Regions from separate parts of the Arthrobacter sp. P1_B4 genome, predicted to be linked through region 2. Evidence: predicted binding sites of a transcription regulator. Region 2 holds the regulator's gene; the other holds the start of a gene.
What was found. Region 2 encodes HrcA, which represses chaperone genes, less so after heat shock. Its sites were predicted from a motif close to TTNGCACTCGNNNNNNNCGAGTGCNAA; they were not measured.

Region 1: AC1D1W_RS12070 (FmdB family zinc ribbon protein) is a predicted target of HrcA. The motif match lies at 3,917-3,943, and genes of this name have one in related genera.

What each region holds. Positions count from the first base shown of each region.
Region 1 covers NZ_JBFTZW010000032.1:23,269-30,108, forward strand. Annotated here, with positions in the region: gene AC1D1W_RS12045 (SDR family oxidoreductase) at 1-333, opposite strand, end outside; gene AC1D1W_RS12050 (hypothetical protein) at 441-1,439, opposite strand; gene AC1D1W_RS12055 (GNAT family N-acetyltransferase) at 1,583-2,203, opposite strand; gene galU (UTP--glucose-1-phosphate uridylyltransferase GalU) at 2,209-3,126, opposite strand; gene AC1D1W_RS12065 (5-formyltetrahydrofolate cyclo-ligase) at 3,231-3,890, shown strand; gene AC1D1W_RS12070 (FmdB family zinc ribbon protein) at 4,030-4,281, shown strand; gene AC1D1W_RS12075 (RcpC/CpaB family pilus assembly protein) at 4,534-5,328, shown strand; gene AC1D1W_RS12080 (AAA family ATPase) at 5,425-6,840, opposite strand, start outside.
Region 2 covers NZ_JBFTZW010000022.1:1,786-10,047, forward strand. Annotated here, with positions in the region: gene AC1D1W_RS10250 (GerMN domain-containing protein) at 410-1,291, shown strand; gene AC1D1W_RS10255 (16S rRNA (uracil(1498)-N(3))-methyltransferase) at 1,342-2,130, opposite strand; gene dnaJ (molecular chaperone DnaJ) at 2,133-3,263, opposite strand; gene hrcA (heat-inducible transcriptional repressor HrcA) at 3,342-4,355, opposite strand; gene AC1D1W_RS10270 (DUF3097 domain-containing protein) at 4,674-5,525, shown strand; gene AC1D1W_RS10275 (DUF4870 domain-containing protein) at 5,669-6,088, shown strand; gene hemW (radical SAM family heme chaperone HemW) at 6,215-7,453, opposite strand; gene lepA (translation elongation factor 4) at 7,499-8,262, opposite strand, start outside.

The DNA of each region.
Region 1 (6,840 bases), on a different contig from region 2:
GTTCACGATGGACAGCATGACGGCCCTGGCCGTTCCCGCGTCCTGTGCAGCGGCCAGAAGCCGCGCACCGCCGTCGGCGAAGTTCTTGCGCGCCTTCCCGGCGCGTCCTTCCAGGCAATCGATCACGACGTCGGCGCCGGCCAGGGCCGCCGATATCCCCTCTCCCGTCGTGACGTCCGCGCGGAAGTATTCCGCGCCCCGGATGTTGCCGGCGGCGCCGGCCCCTGGCGGGTTGCGGCTGAGGACGGCCACGGCGTGCCCGGCGTCGACGGCCAAGCGCACCACTTCTTGGCCCACTTGCCCGGTTCCACCGGCAACGCAGATCCTTGTCATGACCCGAGGCTACCGCAGCGAAGCCCGCCGGCGACGCTGCGGAGAAATGAAAACCCCGGGCCGCCATCGCTGGCTGCCCGGGGTAATCTCCGGAAGGACGGGTCGGATCAGGCGCGGCGCCGCTGGAGGACGTCATCCAGGTTGCTCAAGGCGCTCTGGGCCTTGCTGAGCTGCTTCGACTCAGAATCGTCGGCGGTCTGCGGATCGGACGCTGCCGGTCGCGCCGAGGCCTGTTTGAGAGACGGTTTCCCTACGGCCTTCGGCGCCTCGGGAAGGTCGAGGGGCATTGGGGCTGCACGTTCGGCCTTCGGGGCTTCGACGTAGGTGGGCTTGGGAACCTCGACGGGCTCCCAGCTGGTGCCCTCCGGTACTGCACCCGCGTCGGCCGCCATGGCCGCCGAGGCATCCCCAGAGGCGACGGCTTCAGCGAGGGCGGCCTGGCGGAGTTCCAGTGCGGTCAGCGGCTTCGGCGCGGGCTCGGGCGAGTCGCGGCCCGCTTCGGCGTCGAAGAGCGGGCTTTCCGGCCGGGCAGCGGGACGTCCGTCGGGAAGGGAAGGGGTCTGTTCGGGCGCCGACGGCCGTGCAGGGGTGCGTTCCGGGCTGCCCATGGCTGCACGGAATGCAGCGTTCATCTTCCGCCGGCGATCGCGGACGGCAAGACGGCGAAGCAGCGCCACTGCGGCGAAGGCGCCCAGTAGGGCGGTCACCGGCAGCCAGCCTGAACCGATGCCGAAAAGTCGAAGGGCTCCGGACACCACTGCCGTGAGAAGAGCCAGGAGCCCGGCTACCGCCAGCACCAACCGCCCCCATCGAATCCGGAACGCCGGGGAGCCCGCCGCAGCAATCGGGCTCACCCGAGGGTTTGCCGCTTTGCCCGCCCCAGGCCCAGGTGTGCCGCCGGCCGGGTCTGCGCGCTGTGTGCTGATCATGGGTTTCTCCTGCTGCGCCGCCATTTTCATAACCTTCCCCGCATGTGGATCTGCTGGTTCCATGTCAATGACATCCGCCAGGAATTCGCCTGCAGGCTGCAGCTGGTGGCGTCCGTTCCGGAGAACGTAAGGCGCCACCCACACGATCCAGAGCGCAACAGCAATGACAAGGATCACAGAGCTGCTAAGAGGGAAGTCCACACTCAAAACCGTATGAGGTATATGGGGTGCTGCCCCGCATTGTCAGGGGTGTGTCGCGCGCGCACCGGCGACTGGCCGGCGTCGGGGCGTCGTGGCTGGTCAGGCGGCTCTCACGGGCCTCAGGACCGGCGGGTTCTCAGCCACCGCGCGAGGAGGCCTTCAGGCACTTCCTCAGCCGTGAGCGCGAAGGTCCGGTGGTCTGCCCATTCACCGTTGATGTGCAGGAACCGGGGCCGGAATCCCTCGTCACGAAACCCAAGTTTCTCCACCACGCGCAGGCTCGGGGCGTTCTCCGGCCTGATGTTGATCTCCATGCGGTGCAGTCCAAGGGTGCCGAAGCAATAGTCGGTCGCCATGGCCACGGCGGTCGGGGCGATCCCCCGGCCGGCCCTTTCCTTGTCGACCCAATAGCCAAGCGTCGCCATCATGGCCGATCCCCAGACGATCGAGGACACCGTCAGCTGCCCCACGATCACCGGCGCCTGATGGCCTGGTGTCCACTCCGTGATTACGAACGGCAGGGCCGTGGCCTGCGCGGCCTGGGCCTTGAGCGAGCGCACCATCTGCCGGTAGTCCGGCAGGCCGCCGCCGGGGACCGGGTTCGATGCCTCCCAGGGGGCCAGCCACTCGCAGTTGCGGGACCTGAGCGCTGTCCACTCCTTGCGGTCCCGGTACCGGATCGGGCGCAACACGATGTCGCCGCTCTCCAAGGTCACCGGCCAGGTGAAGCTGCCCCCCACGGGAGTTATTTGGCGAGGCTGGGGGCCAGGCTGGACGCGAAGCCGGGCAGCCATTCGCGCAGGCCCGGGCCGAGGTCCTCACTGTCGCAGGCGAGCTGGACACAGGCCTTGAGGTAGCTGAGCTTGTCGCCGGTGTCGTAGCGGCGGCCGCGGAAGATGACGCCGTACACGCCGTAGCCCTCGCCGGTGCCGGCCGAGAGTTCCTGCAGGGCGTCCGTGAGCTGGATTTCCCCGCCGCGGCCGGGCGCGGTGCGCTCCAGCACTTCAAAGACGGCCGGGTGCAACACGTAGCGGCCAATCACGGCCAGGTTGGACGGGGCGTCCGCCACATCGGGCTTCTCCACGAGCTGGTTGATGCGGACGTAGTCCTCACCGCCGATTGCCTCGACGTCCGCGCAGCCGTAGGCACTGATCTGGGACGGGTCCACCTCGATCAGAGCGACCACCGATCCGCCGGTCTTGGCCTGGACCTCGATCATGGTGCTGAGGAGCTCATCGCGGGCGTCAATGAGGTCATCTCCCAGGAGGACGGCGAACGGCTCCTGCCCGACGTGCTGCTTGGCCCGAAGGACGGCGTGGCCGAGACCCATGGGATCGCCCTGGCGGACGTAGTGGATGTCACCGAGGTTGCTGGCGGCCTGAATGGATTCGAGCTTCGCAGTGTCACCCTTCGCCTCCAGGGTGGACTCCAGCGCGGGGACGCGGTCGAAGTGGTCCTCCAACGCCCGCTTGTTGCGGCCAGTGATCATCAGGATGTCGTTCAAGCCGACATTCACGGCCTCCTCGACGACGTACTGGATGGCTGGCTTGTCAACGACAGGCAGCATTTCCTTGGGCATGGCCTTTGTGGCCGGGAGAAACCTGGTACCAAGGCCCGCGGCGGGGATAACGGCCTTGCGGACGGAAGCGATGGGTGTATTCACACGACTAATCTAACGGAGGGACCAATCATTGCGTAATCATTATGCGAACCGCCTGCCGGGCCCGCCGGTGCAGCGCGGCCGCAAGAGGCAGAGGACGGGCCAAGATGGCGTCAAAAGAGGAAATTCGCTCCAGCCACAGGGCGGCGCGTTCCGCACTCCCGCTGGCCGCACAGGACACCGCCGCGGCGGGCATCGCCAGCCATGGGCTCGAGTGGGCCTCCGGGCTTGCCCGCCGCCAGGGCACCTTCGCGGCGTACCTCGGGGTGGGCGCCGAACCGCCCACGCTGCCACTGCTGACTGCCCTGGTCGAGGCCGGGCACCGGGTGCTGCTGCCCGTTTGCGAACCCGACATCGAGCTCAGCTGGGTGTACTGGACTCCCCAGTCCGGGTTTGTCCGCAGCCGGTACGCGCCCATCCAGGAGCCTGTCGGAGAGCGCCACGGCACCGAAATCATGCGGGACGCCACCGCAATCATCCTGCCGGCCACAGCAGTGGATTTCTCGGGCAACCGAATCGGGCAAGGCGGCGGCTACTACGACAAGTTCCTTGCCGCCCTGGCTGCCATGTCCTCCGCGTCCGGCGGGGCGGACGCCGGGGCGGCCGACGCTGCAGCCGACGCTGTCGCGTTGCCGACTGCCGCCGTCGTCTATGACACGGAGGTGCTGCCCGCAGGCAGCATCCCCGCGGAGTCGTTCGACCGGAAAGTCGACACGGCGCTGACCCCGGGCGGGATCATCCGGCTCGGCCGATCCCGGCCCGCCTGATCCGAGTTCCCGCCGAGGTGATAGAATTGGCACTCAGGCCCTGCGACTGCTAAGGACGGAACAGGTCGATAGACATATCGGCGGTGATCCGGACTCGGCGGCACGGGACCTGCTCGTTTGCCCCTGAGGAGGATTTCCAGTGCCCACGTATGCATACGCCTGCAAGGACTGCAGCCACGCCTTCGAGATCGTGCAGTCGTTCAGCGACAACTCCTTGACGTCCTGCCCCGAGTGCCAGGGCACGCTGCGCAAGAAGTTCAACAGCGTCGGCGTAGTGTTCAAGGGCTCCGGCTTCTACCGGACCGATTCGCGCGACACCAAGGGCAGCACGGTTTCCCCGGCTCCTGCAGCTCCCGCGGCCACCCCCGCGCCCGCCGCCGCGGCCAGCTAAGGCACCTGCCGGGTTGGCGCCGGCCGCCGACTGGGCCACGGCCGGCTGATCCTGGGCATTGCCCGGCGCTGGCCCCTGCCCGCTGTGCCGTTGTCCACATAGGACGTTCCGCAGCTCCCGCCCCTCTGCGCGGATCCGTAGCGTGGCGGCATGGAACTTTTCCTCACCGCGGTTTCCCCGCCTTCGTTCAACACGGCTGCCCCGGCGGCTCCTGGGCCTTCCGCGCCTTCGTTCAGGCCGCTCCGCGCCGCATTGCCTGAAGCTGGCCCCGGCCGCTGGTCCCGTACCGGGATCCACCCAACGAGCCTTCCTGCCGCCACGTTTTCCGCCGCAGGCCTTCCGTTCCGGAGCCGGATCGGTCCCGCGAAACCCCGCCGGCATCCGCCCCGGGGCCGTCCGTCGTGGCGCCGCCTGCGCGGCTGGCTGAGCCGGAACCGGCGGCTTATCGCGGCCCTCCTGTTCTGCATCCCCGCCGGACTGACAGTTCAGCAACTGGCTCCAGCGCCCACTGACACTGTCGCAGCCTTCGCCGCCGCGGCCGATCTACCCGCTGGAAAGTCCCTGGGACCCGGCGATCTCAGCAGGATCAGCGTGCCACCCGGCCTTATTCCTGCGGGCAGCCCCGGCAGCGAGACCGCCTTCGAGGGAAAACAGCTGGCCGCACCGTTGCGCCAGGGCCAGCTCCTCACCGACGCCCAGATCCTGGGACCGGGCCTGCTCGCCGGAAGCCCACGCGGCTCTGCGGCCGTGCCGCTGAGGATGGCAGATCCGGCCTCCATCCAACTCGTCTCCCCCGGGCAGCTCGTCAACGTGGTGCTCACTGCCAGCAACGGCATGGAACAACCCGGCGAAAGCCAAATCGTGGCCGAAGCCGTGCCCGTGCTCTGGACGTCGGCGCAGGGCGGCAAGGCCAGCCCCTGGCCCGCCACTGCGGAGACTGACGGGCTGGTGGTGGTGGCAGCGACCGCCGAGCAGGCCCGAAGGCTGGCGGGCGCGTCTACCCAGGGCAAATTGTTTTTCGTGCTTGTGGCATCACCGCCGGGCTAACTGTCCAGCCAGCAGGGCGTTCCCGCCGGGCCAGGGCCCGGGCAATTTGCACCGACGCGGGTTACGCCCGCAGGCTCTGGGCTGCGGGCAGCCACGTCAGCCCCAGTGCGGCGGCTTCTGTTCCTGGAGCCAGGCGTCGTGATCGTAATTATCAGGCTGGTCACCCCAACGCCGGGGGTCGTCTTCCGCCGCCTTGTTCGGCAACGCACCCTCCGGAACCGTGGCCTGTGCCTCCGAACGGCGGGACGTCTCCTTCGCGGCCTCCTGGTCCGGCCCGTCGCCGGTCGGTTCCCCGGTCGATTCGCCGGTCTTCGGCCCAGCGGTGTTGGCCGCGGCCCCCGCCGCGCCGGCTTCGCGGGCGCCGGTGGCGTGGGTGTCGCCGGTGGCGCCGGTGTTGCCAGTGTCGTTCGTGTTGCCGGTGTTGCTGGTGATGCCGTCCGCACTCATGCCGCCGGCCTCCTTACTGCCTGTATTGCCTGTCATTGCTGATGGTGGTGCCTGCCGGCGGAATTCTTGGCCAGCAGTTTCGTGGCCGCGGAACACCTGTCCCGAGGGTTCGGCCGCCACGTGGTACTCGGCGGCCCGCGCCTCGTCGATCGCCAAATGCTCGATGCCGTCGTCGAAGAACCCGTGCGATGTCCGCAGCCTGCTGGACACGACGGGCTTCTCCAACCCGAGGTAGCCGCCAATCCGGTCGGCGCAGGCCGAGGGGTCGGTGAAGACCTCTATGGTCCATAGGGGCATGTACCGCCAGCCAAGCCGCTCCAGGAGCTGCGGCCGGAGCCTGCTCCGTTCCCGGACGCTCATCCGCCGGTAGTGGCTGGTGCCATCCGACTCGATCGCCACCGGACGGGGAATCTCCGCATCGTCCTGGCCGATCGTGGTCATCGGATCGGCGGCCGCCACCATGTTCAGGACGCCGTCGTACTGGTGCCACACGCGTGCCCCGCGGGCCCGGAGCCGGTCACCCAGGTCCGCCACGAGCGGATCGGCGCCGAGCGCCTGCTCGCTGGCCGCGGCCCGGGAGGCGGGGCTGCCAAGGTCCGTGTTGCCCGCGATCTCACGGTCCAGGAGTTCGTAGAAGTCCACGGCGCCGTGGCTGAGGCGACTGACGTCAAGGTCTTCGGGCCGGAAGCAGCTGAGCACGTGAAGGGACCGGCGGGCACGCGTCATCGCCAGGGCGAATTTTGCTCGGCCGCCTTCGGCGGAAAGCGGCCCGAGGCTGTGGAGGGTGCGCCCATGCGGGGTGCGGCCATAGCCCGGGGAAAAAATGACGTGGTCGCGGACCAGGCCCTGGGCCCGTTCCAGATCCACCACGCGGAAGGACTCGTCCCCCGCACTGAAGAAGCTGCCCAGCATGGGGTAGTTGGGCAGTTGCGCCCTGATGGCCTCGCCGATCCGGGCGGCATGGCGAAGGCTGCCGGTTACCACGGCCAGCGATGTCCGGGGGCGGAGCCGGGCGTGTTCGAAGACGAGCTCCACCGCACGGTTGACCTCGGCAACAACCGATTC
Region 2 (8,262 bases):
GAAACGTCTCCGCCTCCGCGATGGGCAGGCCAATGCACTGATACGCCTGGTGCTGCGTCCCCTCGCCCGGACCACGTCTGTGCAAGGAACCACAAGCGGACGCCATTAGGTATCAACTTTGTATCGGCCTCATATCGTTCCCGTTGCAGTTCCGGCGCCAGGGCCCAAACCCGGCTGCCGCGCCGCGCCCGTGTGCCATGCTGGAATCCGGCTGTCCCGGGATCGCCGGACCGGCCTCCGGCCGGTGAGCGATCGGGCGGCCGTCAGCGGCCGGCTACGGCTACAAACGGATCATCACCGCGGAACGCGGGGCGTAAGACGAAGGGACAGCGGCATCAGGAAGCGTGGAGTTCAGCAGCCATCGGCGGGGCGCGTCCGCCGCGTCGCGCTGGCGTTGGCGCTGCCTGCCGTGCTCGTCCTGTCCGGCTGTGTGGCGACGCCGCAGAGCGGCATCACAAATTCCAGCAGCCCATCTGAGCTCATTCCCGCCCCGGCGTCGGGCGCCCCCACCACGAGCGCACCGCTCGAGACTGCCCAGACGTCGAACAAGGCTCCGGTGTATTGGATCGGCCGGGCCAATGACAACGCATTTCTCTACCGCGAGTTCCGCGACGTTCCGGATCAGGACAATCCCGTCACCCGCGCCCTGCGGGTCATGATGTCGCAGAAGCCCTTGGACCCGGATTTTTTCACGCCCTGGCAAAATCCGAAGAAGCTGGCGACGTCGATTTCCGGCAAGAACGTCATCACGGTGGATGTCTCCGCTGATGCCTTCAACAGCAACGTGGATGCGGCCATGGCCGAGCGCGCCATCCAGCAGCTCGTCTACACGGCGACAGCTGCCGCGGCCAGCGCCGGCCTCATCGATGCCGGACAGCAGGTCCAGGTGGTTGTGCTGGTGGACGGTCACACCGACTACGTCGCCTTCAACCATGTCCGCCTGGGCGAGCCGACGTCCCGCAGCGCCGGGATGGTGGCACCAGTGTGGATCATTGATCCGCAGGAGGGCACGTCCGTGGCCGACGGTTCGGTCAAGATCAGTGGCCGCAGCACCGTCCAGGGCGGGAAGCTCCGCTGGGCGATCCTCAAGGTTGACGGCGACGGCGACAACGCCAAGACCGCGTATCTTAACGGCAGCGCGACGGCCTCCGCCGATGCAGCCCGGCCCGGGCTGTTCACCTTGTCCGTGAACCTCGGCCCGGGCAATTACGAGGTCCGGGTGTCCCAGGTGGACGCATCCGACAGCGCCAAGGAAGTATTCCAGGACACCCGCGGGTTTACGGTCAAATAGCCGTCACCTCAACAAGGCATCACGTCACCTGCGGCGACGGCTGCCGCAGGTCACCAGCGGCCGAGGATGTCGCTGGCCAGCACGGTGGCGGCGGGCCCGGCCGTGGACGAACGCAGCACATGGTGCCCCAAAAGGGCCGTAACTGCGCCGGCGCCGCAAAGCCGGGTCACCTCCCGCGGGCTGATGCCGCCTTCCGGACCCACGATCAGCAGGACCTCACGGGATCCGGCAGCGTCTGCCACAACCTCGCCGGGACCAACACTTTCCAGCCAGGCCTCGAGTACCTGCCGCAGCGGGCGCACGGCGTCTTCATGCAGGATAACGGCGAGGTCTGCCGCCGCTACCGCCGTCTGCAGCCCGGCGCCGTCGACGGCGGCCCGGACCTCGGGAATCCATGCCCGGCGCGCCTGCTTGGCAGCTGCTGTCACCACCGACTGCCACTTGGCATGCGCCTTCGCGGCCCGCTCCGCCTTCCACCGCACAATGGACCGCTCGGCCTGCCAGGGAATGACGGCGTCGATGCCCAACTCGGTCGCGGTCTCGGCCGCCAGTTCATCGCGGTCGCCCTTGGCAAGGGCCTGGACCAGGACCAGCCGTGTTCCGGGCCGTAGTTCCTCAGCCAGGCCCACGCATTCGACGGTCAGCTCCCCAGCAGCGACGGCTGTCACGGTGCCGGTCAGGCGCTTGCCGGCGCCGTCCGCGATGTCGACGGCTTCGCCGACGCCGATCCGTTTGACTGTGACGGCGTGGCGGGCCTCGGTGCCCCCGAGGACGAAGGCCGAGCCGGGGACCTGCTGGTCCAGGGTGCCTGGGGCGGTGAAGAAGACCGGGTTGCTCACCGCTACAGGTTACCGAGCCGGTCCCGCAGTTTGGCGAAGACGCCGCCGCTGGCCGCGAGCTTTCCTTCCGTGAGGTGCTCGCCGCGGTGCTTGGCCAGCTGACGGAGAAGTTCTTCCTGGACGTGATCGAGCTTGACCGGTGTTTCCACCTGCAGGTGCACCTTCAGATCACCGCGGCCGTGGCCGCGCAGGTGCGTGACGCCGAGACCGCGAAGGGTGATGATCTCGCCGGACTGGGTGCCGGCCTTGACATCGATCTCCTGCTGTCCGTCGAAGGTGTCGAGGGATATTTCGGTGCCGAGCGCGGCCGCCGTCATGGGAATGTTGAGGCTCGCGTGGAGGTCATCGCCCTCGCGCACGTAAGTGGCGTCGTTGTTGACCCGGATCTCCACGTACAGGTCCCCGGCGGGGCCGCCGGCGGGGCCTGCCTCGCCCTGGCCGGACAGCTGGATGCGGGTGCCGGTGGCCACGCCGGCCGGGACCTTGACGGTGAGGGAGCGGCGGCTGCGGATCCGGCCCTGGCCGCTGCATTCGTTGCACGGGTCCTTGATGACGGTGCCGAAGCCCTCGCAAGACCCGCAGGGGGCGGACGTCATGACCTGGCCCAGGATGGACCGCACGGCGCGCTGGACCTGACCGCTGCCGCCACAGATGTCGCAGCGGACCGGGTGGGTGCCTTCCCGGCAGCAGGACCCCTCGCAGGTGGGGCAGATGACGGCCGTGTCGACCTCGAGCTTTTTGTTCACGCCGAACACCGCATCGCGGAGGTCGATCCGGACGCTGATCAGCGCGTCCTGGCCGCGGCGGACCCGGGACGACGGGCCGCCCTGGCCGCCACCGGCGCCGAAGAAGGTCTCGAAGATGTCCTGGAAGGCGAAGCCCTGGCCCGAGTAGCTGCCGCCGCCGAACCCGTTGTCGGTACCGTTCTCGTTGCCCGTGGTGTCATAGACCCGGCGCTTCTGCGGATCGGAGAGGACCTCGTAGGCGTGCGTGACGGCCTTGAACCTGTCCGAGGCGTCCTCCCCGGGGTTCACGTCCGGGTGCAGGGTCCGGGCCAGTTTCCGGTAGGCCTTCTTGATCTCCTCCCCCGATGCGTCGCGGGAGACTCCAAGAACGTCGTAGTGGCTGCTCAAAGTGTGTATCTCTTCCTTGTTGTACTGCCTGTGGGGCACTGCCTGTGGGGCAAGAAGTCGTATTCGGTCCCGGGCCTGTCAGGGGCCCAGGATCCTCGAAAGGTAGCGGGCCACCGCTCGGACGGCGGCCATGGTGGTGGGATAGTCCATCCGGGTGGGCCCAAGCACGCCGACCTTGGCCGTGGCGTCCGGCCCGTAGGCGGTGGCCACGACCGAGGCCTCGGCGAGACCGTCGTAGGGGTTTTCCCGGCCGATGCTGACGGTCACACCGCGCGGGTCTTCGGCCATTTCGCTGAGCAGGCGGAGCATGACCACCTGTTCCTCGAGGGCCTCCAGCACGGGGCCGATGCTGAGCGGGAAGTCCACATTGGAGCGGGCCAGGTTGGCGGTGCCGGCCATGACCATGCGCTCTTCACGGCTGCTCGTGGCCAGGGCCTCAAGGCCGCGGGCCAGCGCCTGGGCTGCTCCGCGCCGCGCGGGCGGGCCGCCGGCAACGACGGCGGGCAGCAGCTGCGGCATCAGGCTCAGCGGTGTACCGGACAGGCTGGCCAGAAAGCTGGTCCGCAATTCCGCCAGCGCGTCGTCGGGAATGTCCTGCCCGACGTCGATCACGCGCTGCTCCACTTTGCCCGTGTCCGCGATCAGGACCGCCAGCACTTTCCGGGGCGCCAGCAGCACGAACTCGATGTGCCGCACCCGGGCGCGGCTGCGCAGCGGATACTGCACGACGGCGACCTGGTTGGTCAGGTGCGAGAGGAGCCTCACGGTCCGGTCAAGGATGTCGTCGAGGTCCTCGGATCCTTCCAGCAGCGCCTGGATGGCCCGGCGCTCGGCCGGCGACAACGGCTTCACCGCTGAGATCTGGTCGACGAACAGCCGGTAGCCCTTGTCGGTGGGGATCCGGCCGGCGCTCGTGTGCGGTGCCGTGATCAGGCCCTCGTCTTCCAGCGCCGCCATGTCATTTCGGATCGTGGCGCTCGAGACGCCGAGATGGTGCCGTTCAACGAGCGCTTTGGAACCAACGGGCTCACGCGAATGGACGTAGTCCTCCACGATGGCGCGCAGCACTTCGAGTTTGCGCGGTTCGCTCACGCTCCACCTCCTGTCGACTGTCCCGCAGCCGGTGCCACTCCCCTCGCCCGTCCGGGTCCACAAATGGTGCACGGACGGCCCGCCACAGGACAAGGGTTAGCACTCGACATGCCTAAGTGCTAACCAGTCTAATATGAGTCGCCGCGTTGTTAGCATTGGATTCGCTCCAGGCGTGGCCCGCGGGAACGCGATTCCCGTCACGCCGGCGCCGAGACCGTGGCAGCCGCTGCCGTTGCCGCGTCGTCGCGGTCCGGTTCCGGCCCCCGGAGAGTTCCACCGACCGCCCGTACATTCCGAGTGCAAAGTTAGCGTGTAGAGATGTCGTACCAGAACTGGGGACCCCAGGACCTGTCCGCCCCCGCCAAGACCCAGTTGCCGGAAGTCCCGGTGGAACGCGGGATGGTCCTCGAGGAGGTCCAGTCCGGTTGGGTGGGCGCCGTCACCCGGGTGGAGAAGTCCGGCGGCATGCACGTGGTGGCGCTGGAGGACCGGCGGGGCAAGTCGCGGTCCTTCCGCCTCGGCTTCGGCTTCCTCTTGGACGGCCAGCCCATCCGCCTGATGCCGCCGGCCCCGAAGAAGACGGCACCGGCCGCCGGGGCCGGCCGTACGGCGTCGGGCTCGGTGCGGGTGGCGGGGCAGCGCGCACAGGTGGCCAAGGCCAGCCGCATCTGGGTGGAAGGAAAGCACGACGCCGAGCTGGTGGAGAAAGTGTGGGGCGATGACCTCCGGGTGGAGGGCATCGTCGTCGAGCCCCTGCACGGCATTGACGACCTCGCGGCCGCCGTGGCGGACTTCGGCCCGGGCCCTGGCCGGCGCCTCGGCGTGCTGGTAGACCACCTCGTGGCCGACTCCAAGGAGTCGCGGATCGCCGACGCCGTCATGGCCTCACCGGGCGCCGCCGGCAACGTCCTGATTGTGGGGCACCCTTACGTGGACGTGTGGCAGGCCATCCGGCCCGCGGTCCTGGGGATCGAGCAGTGGCCCGTGATCCCCCGCGGCACGGACTGGAAGACCGGGATCCTGATGGCTTTCGGCTGGCCCCACTCCACAAAGGAGGACATCGGCCTCGGCTGGCAGAAACTTCTGGGGGCTGTCCGCAGCTACGCTGATCTGGAGGCGTCGTTGCTCGGCCGCGTGGAAGAGGTCATTGACTTCCTCACCGTGCCCTAGTCCGCCGCGGCGGCCGCCCCTGATCTCCATTTCCGGGCCCGAGCAAGTATTCTTGAAACGGCGGCCGCGCTTCTAGTGCGGTCCCGGCTATTTCAGGCACAACCCAGGCAGCAACGCATCACCGCAATCCGAAGGGCTACACCGTGGCAGATAACGCACGCGAACACACGGGCAATCAGGCTGGCCATGGCCAGCCCCCGTACCATGGCGTTCCGGCAAACGCGCTGCCGCTGACGGCCAGCGAGGACCGCCAGTGGGCCACGCTCGCGCACTTTGGCGGCATCCTGGGCTGCGTGCCGTCGCTGCTGATCTACCTCATCTTCAAGGACCGCGGCCCGTTCACGGCACAGGAATCCAAGGAAGCCCTCAATTTCACGCTGCCGCCGACGCTCGCCGCGGTGCTGGCCAATTTACTGGTCTTCATCCCGGTGGTGGGCAACCTCTTCGCCGTGCTCGCCACGGTGATCTGGATCGCCGTGACGTGCTTCTCGGTGGCGGCCGGCATCCACGTCAACCGCGGCCAGCCGCACCGTTACGAGTTCAACCTGCGCTGGATCAAATAGCCGGCCCGGACCCAAGCAAGAGAGCCGGCCGCCGCCCGTCAGGGGCAGCGGCCGGCTCTCTTTTGTGCGGCAGGGTGTTGTGGCCGCTGATGCGGCAGCCAACTAGTGGAGGCTTTGCCCGGCAGACTAGTCCGGCAGGATCCTGCGGACGACGGCGTCAGCCAGCAGCCGGCCCTTAAGCGTGAGAATGAGGCGGCCTTTGAAAGCCGCTGCGGGGTCCACGAGGCCGTCCGCGATCAGCCCTGCGACAGCGTGCCTGCCGGTGTCCCCCAGGCCGCCGAGGCTTGGGATGTCGAGTCCGGAATTGAGCCGGGCCTCGAGCATGACCCGTTCCACGTTGCGGGTCTCGGAGTCCAGCGTTTCGCGTCCGGCGGCGGGTGAAGCGCCGGCGCCGAGGCGGTTGGCGTAGGCGGTGGGGTGCTTGACGTTCCACCAGCGGACGCCGCCCACATGCGAGTGTGCCCCCGGCCCGATGCCCCACCAGTCGTCCCCGCGCCAGTAGGCGAGGTTGTGCCGGCAGGCCTGTTCGGGGGTGCGGGACCAGTTGCTGACCTCGTACCAGTTGAGCCCGGAGGCGGACATCAGTTCGTCGGCGAGTTCGTACTTGGCGGCGTGGTCGTCGTCGTCGATTTCCGGCACTTCGCCACGGCGGATCTGCGCGGCAAGCTTGGTGCCGTCTTCAACGATCAGGGCATAGGCGCTGATGTGGTCGGGGGCGTAGGACAGTGCGGTCTCGAGCGAGTAGCGCCAGTCCTCCAGCGACTCCCCCGGCGTCCCGTATATGAGGTCGAGGCTGACCGAGAGCCCGGCATTACGCGCCCACTGCACCACCTCGGGCACCCGGCTGGGCGTGTGGGTGCGGTCCAGGACCTTCAGGACGTGCGGCACGGCCGACTGCATGCCGAACGAAACGCGGGTGAACCCGGCGTCGGCCAGCAACTGCAGGGATGCGGGCGTGACGGAATCGGGGTTCGCCTCGGTGGTCACCTCGGCGCCGGGCTGCAGTCCCCAGGCGTCGATCGCGGCGGTGAGGATGCGCGCCAGGTCCTCCGCCGGCAGCAGCGTGGGCGTGCCGCCGCCGAAGAAGACCGTGCTGAGGGGACGGCCGGGCAGGCCGCTGCCCTTCAGGGCCGCGGCGGCGAACTCCACTTCCGCGATCGCTGTGGCGGCGTAGGCGTCCTGGGAGGCCCCGCCGCCCAGCTCGGTGGCGGTGTAGGTGTTGAAATCGCAGTACCCGCAGCGGACCGCGCAGAACGGGATGTGCACGTACAGCCCAAAAGCGCGCTGATCGGCGCCCTCGCCCGCCTGTGCGGGCAGCAGCCCGTCTGCCGGCGCCGGATCGCCGAGGGGAAGAACGCTAGGCACGGGCCCGGCCTGCCGATACTGCACCAACAGTCATTACCTGCACCGTTACTTCTTGGCCTTGTCCTTGGACTCGTCCGTTGTCAGCGCGGCGATGAAAGCCTCCTGCGGCACCTCGACGCGGCCCACCATCTTCATGCGCTTCTTGCCTTCCTTCTGCTTTTCCAGCAGCTTGCGCTTTCGGGTGATGTCACCGCCGTAGCACTTGGCAAGGACGTCCTTGCGGATGGCGCGGATGCTTTCGCGGGCGATGATCCTGGAGCCGATGGCGGCCTGGATGGGCACCTCAAACTGCTGGCGCGGGATGAGTTCACGCAGCTTGCCGGTCATCATCACGCCGTAGGCGTAGGCCTTGTCGCGGTGGGTGATGGCGGAGAACGCATCAACCTGTTCGCCCTGGAGCATGATGTCCACCTTGACCAGGTCGGCCACCTGCTCGCCGTCGGCCTTCCAGTCCAGTGACCCGTAGCCGCGGGTCTTGGATTTGAGGATGTCGAAGAAATCGAAGACGATTTCGGCCAGCGGCAGGCGGTAGCGGATTTCCACCCGGTCCTCGGAGAGGTAGTCCATGCCGCCCATGACGCCGCGGCGGCTCTGGCACAGCTCCATGATGGCGCCGACAAACTCGTTCGGCGCAAGGATGGTGGCGGACACCATCGGCTCACGGACCTCAGCGATCTTGCCGGTGGGGTATTCGCTGGGGTTGGTGACGTGGACGACCTTCTTGTCCTCCAGCGTGACCTCGTATTCCACGTTGGGCGCGGTGGAAATGAGGTCCAGGTTGTATTCGCGTTCGAGCCGCTCGCGGGTGA